DNA from 2 places in the Dyella soli genome. Region 2 is predicted to be linked to the other one. Evidence: predicted binding sites of a transcription regulator. Region 2 holds the regulator's gene; the other holds the start of a gene.

Region 1 (2,397 bases), on a different contig from region 2:
GAACGCGTTGATGGCCTTGGCGTGCTTGAAGATGCCGCCGATGTACCACAGCGCGGTCTGCGACAGGCCGCCGTACAGGTCGCCGGCGAACAGGTTGGTGCCGTCCTTGGAAAGCGACTGGTGCACGTGCATGCCGCTGCCGTTGTCGCCGACGATCGGCTTGGGCATGAAGGTGACGGTCTTGCCGTTCTGGTGGGCGACGTTCTTGATGACGTACTTCATCGTCATCAGTTCATCGGCCTTCTGCACCAGCGTGTTGAACTTCACGCCGATCTCGCACTGGCCGGCATTGGCCACTTCGTGGTGGTGCACTTCGACCACCTGGCCGAGCGACTCCAGCACCTTGCACATGTCGGCGCGCAGGTCGCCCAGCGAGTCCACCGGGCTGACCGGGAAGTAGCCGCCCTTCACGCCCGGACGGTGGCCGGTGTTGTTGTCTTCGTACTTGTAGCGCGAGCTCCACGCGGCTTCCTCGGAGCCGATCTCGTAGAACACGCGGCCCATGTCGTTCTGCCAGCGCACCGAATCGAAGATGAAGAATTCCGGCTCCGGACCAAAGAAGGCGGTGTCGGCGATGCCGGTGGACTTCAGGTACGCCTCGCCGCGCTTGGCGATGGAGCGCGGGTCGCGGCCATAGGCCTGCATGGTCGACGGTTCCAGCACGTCGCAATGCAGCACCATCTGGGTGTGCGCGCTGAACGGATCGATATAGGCGGTATCCGGATCCGGCAGCAGGATCATGTCGGACTCGTTGATGCCCTTCCAGCCGGTGATCGACGAGCCGTCGAACATCTTGCCGTCCTCGAAGGTGCCCTCGTCGATGGCATGGGCCGGGAACGTGACGTGATGATGCTTGCCGAGCATGTCGGCAAAGCGGAAGTCGACGAATTCGACTTCGTGTTCCTGGATCAGATCGAGCACTTTCTGGGCGGCGGACGACATGGACAACCTCGGCGGGTTAAAGGTGAGGAAACGATACGCTTCAGAGCAAGGCCTGTGCCAAGCGAAAGCCTCTTTCACTATCAATAAGTTAATGGCAGAAAAGGCATCGTGGCGCGGCCATGTTGCACTACGATGAAACACTGGAATGCACCTTTTGAGTGCATACAGACTGCCGCGCCGTCCGTCCCGCCATGACGGGGACGGCCACGCGGAGCCGACAGGACACGTCCCGGACCGATCGCCCCGAAAACGCCATGCCAGTCCCGTAAGCTATGCCGCTTTGCGCCGGCATGGAACCGGTGCCGGCCAACCGTCGGAGTTTTCGTGAGCGACCTGATCAACGTCATCCTGCTTGGCATCATCGAAGGCATCACCGAGTTTCTGCCCATTTCCAGCACGGGACACCTGCTGATCGCCGAAAAGTTCGGCCTGGGCGAGCGCTCGGACCTGTTCAACGTCGGCATCCAGGCGGGTGCGATCCTCGCGGTCACCTTCATCTACTGGGGCCGCATCTGGCAGTTGTTCACGCAATGGCGCGATCCGGCCAACCGCGATTACCTCGCCAAGCTGCTGGTGGCATTCCTGATCACGGCCGTGCTCGGCTTCATCGCAGTGAAGCTGGGCTTCAAGCTGCCCGAGGCGGTGACGCCGGTGGCGTGGGCGCTGGTCATCGGCGGACTGTGGATGATCGCCGCCGAACGCCTTGCCGCCCGCCAGCCCGATCGCACGCAGGTGAGCTGGCGCGTGGCCATCCTGGTGGGCATTGCGCAGATGATCGCGGGCATCTTCCCCGGCACTTCGCGCTCGGCGGCGACCATTTTCACGGCGATGCTGGCTGGCACCAGCAATCGTGCGGCGGCGACGGAATTCGCCTTCCTGGTGGGCATTCCCACCATGTATGCCGCCACCGGCTATGAGCTGCTGAAGGTACTGAAGGAAGGCGGCGTGCACCACGAGGACTGGACCGCCTTCGGCGTCGGATTCGTGGTCTCGGCCATCGTCGCCTTCGTGGCGGTGAAGTGGCTGCTCGGCTATATCCGCAGCCACCGCTTCACGCCGTTCGCGATCTATCGCATCGCCCTGGGCATTGCCCTGCTGTTGCTGATGCCGGCGGGCGCCTGAGCCCTCGCTGTTCGACAGGAGCGCACGCATGGCGCTCCTGTCGTCTGGCAACAATCAGGCGCTCAGGCGCTCCGGCACCGCCGCCACGACCGGCTTCCTGTGCTTGCCCGGCTCGCTGGTCTGCTCGAACACCTCGCGCACCCACTCGATGAAGGCCTGCACGCGGGCGGACAGGTGCTTCTTCTGCGGATAGACGATCCACACCGGCTTGCCGGTGGAGGTGGTGTCGGTCATCACCAGCTCGAGCTTGCCGAAATCCAGCATGCAGGCGGCGATCACATGCGGCGCCTGGGTGATGCCCAGGCCCGCCACCACGGCCTGGATCACCGACTC
Region 2 (2,397 bases):
CCCATCCGCGCTACATGCTGCTGGACGAGCCCTTCGCCGGCGTGGACCCCATTTCGGTGGGCGAGATCCAGCGCATCGTGCGCCACCTCAAGGAGCGCGGCATCGGCGTGCTCATCACCGACCACAACGTGCGCGAGACGCTGGGCATCTGTGACCGGGCCTACATTCTCAACGACGGCGAAGTGCTGTCGCGCGGCACGCCAGCCCATATCCTCGCCGACGAAAAGGTGCGAGAGGTGTACCTGGGTCGCGAATTCAAGCTGTAACGGTGCCGCTACAGCCATAAACCGGAGGTGATACGCGATTTCGCGTTTGACCTATGGCCGGGCTCCGGGGCAAGCGTTACGATGACCCTCGAGCACATCCGAACCGGCTGGCATGAAACCCGGACTGCAGTTTCGACTCAATCAACAGCTTACGCTGACTCCTCAGCTGCAGCAGGCCATTCGCCTCCTGCAGCTGTCCCAGCTGGAGCTTGAGGCTGAGCTGCGGCAGATCGCCGAAAGCAATCCGCTGCTCGAGTTCTCCGATGACAACCCGGACGACGTCGATGGCGACGACCGCGAGACGGTCGATTCCATGGTCGACGGGCTGCCTCCCGGCAACAGCGCGAGCTCGAGTGCCAGCGACACCGTCGATGATGCCGATGCGCCCGAATGGAGCGACGGTGACGGCGCGGGCGAGGATCCCATCGATTTCTCCGGCAGCGGCATCTCGTCGCGCAATGGCAGCAATGTCGACGAGGATGGCTTCGAGCCCCAGAGCGCCGCGCCGGAAACCCTGCAGGAACACCTGCTGTGGCAGCTCAACCTCACGCACCTGAGCACGCGCGAACGCACCATCGCCTCCGTGCTGATCGATGCGCTGAATCCCGACGGCTATCTCACCGAAAGCATGGACTCGCTGATTGGCGCCCTGCCCGCGGACCTGGCGGCCAGCGACGCCGAGGTGGAACAGGTGCGCCGCATGCTGCAGCGCTTCGACCCCACGGGCGTGGCGAGCCTGGACCTGCGCGACTGCCTGCACGTCCAGCTGGAACAATTCGATCCCGAGCTGCCGCAGCGCGACCTGGCCATGCGTATCGTCGACAGCGAGCTGGAACTGCTGGCGCGCAACGACATCGCCCGCCTGGCCCGCAAGCTGCGCGCGAGCGAGGACGACACCGCCGCCGCCGCCGTGCTGATCCGCAGCCTCGACCCGCGCCCCGGCGCCGCGCTCGACGTCACGCCGGTGGAATACGTGGCGCCTGACGTCTACGCGCGCAAGGACGGCGGGCGCTGGCGCGTCAGCCTGAATCCGGACTGCCAGCCGCGACTGGGGCTCAACCAGCATTATTGCGGGCTGATCGCCCAGGCCCGCGGCACCGACGCCAGCTGGATGCGCGGCCAGTTGCAGGAGGCGCGCTGGCTGATCAAGAGCCTCGAATCGCGCGCGGAGACCCTGCTCAAGGTGGCCGAAGCGATCGTGCGCCGGCAGAGCGCCTTCCTCGACTACGGTCCCGAGGCCATGCACCCGCTGGTGCTGCGCGAAGTGGCCGAGGAAGTGGGCATGCACGAATCGACCATCTCCCGCGTCACCACGCGCAAGTACATCCATACGCCGCGCGGTACCTTCGAACTGAAGCATTTCTTCTCCAGCGGCGTCTCCACCGAAGATGGCGGCAGCGCGTCGGCCACGGCCATCCAGGCCATGCTGCGCAAGCTGGTCGACGCCGAAGATGCACGCAAGCCGCTTTCCGACCAGGCCATCGCGGAGGAACTGCACCGCAAGGGCATTCAGGTTGCCCGCCGCACCGTCGCCAAATACCGCGAAGCCATGCGCATTCCGAGCTCCAGCGAGCGCCAGCGCGCCGGGTGACATGCGCCTGCGACCATCGGCCCGGGGAACTTGACGGCAAAAAAGGCGTCCCCATACAGGCAGGGAGATTCCTTGAAGGAAACCTGTCGTGCGCTCCGCGTGAAGACTCATCTAACGCGGCCGATTACCCGGAAGTGCATAGTTGCCTTCCAGCCTTGGGCGAGGAGACCGGAACCATCATCGAAAAACCCTGGACATCAAAGGTGTGCCGGCCGCAGTCCCGTGACCTGCACATCGACCCCAGCCGCGCCAGCGGCAAGCACCAGAGGAGGCGCAACATGCAAGTTCAGCTCAGCGGTCAGCAGATCGAAGTTACCCAGGCTCTTCGTGATCATGTGAATAGCCGGCTCGACCGCCTCACCCGCCTCGACGACAAAATCCTCAGCCTGAGCATCGTGCTTTCCGTCAACAAGCTGCAGCAGCGCGCCGAAGGCACGCTTGCCGTTTCGGGTGCCGCGCTGCACGCCGAAGCCCTGGAGGCGGACATGTACGTTTCCATTGACGTCCTGTTCGACAAGCTGGTCACCCAGCTGCGCAAAC

Evidence for each region. The regulator sigma-54, encoded in region 2, starts transcription at its own class of promoters, with help from an activator protein. The targets are predictions, from matches to a motif close to TGGCACGNGCNTTGC.
Region 1: the regulator sigma-54 is predicted to act here: its motif matches at 988-1,002, upstream of glnA (type I glutamate--ammonia ligase).

Annotation. Positions count from the first base shown of each region.
Region 1 is NZ_JBTFFU010000003.1:64,782-67,178, forward strand. Features, by position in the region: gene glnA (type I glutamate--ammonia ligase) at 1-942, opposite strand, end outside; gene ACXU4B_RS14605 (undecaprenyl-diphosphate phosphatase) at 1,267-2,064, shown strand; gene ACXU4B_RS14610 (LysR family transcriptional regulator) at 2,119-2,397, opposite strand, start outside.
Region 2 is NZ_JBTFFU010000002.1:701,461-703,857, reverse strand. Features, by position in the region: gene lptB (LPS export ABC transporter ATP-binding protein) at 1-266, shown strand, start outside; gene ACXU4B_RS13500 (RNA polymerase factor sigma-54) at 379-1,857, shown strand; gene hpf (ribosome hibernation-promoting factor, HPF/YfiA family) at 2,136-2,397, shown strand, end outside.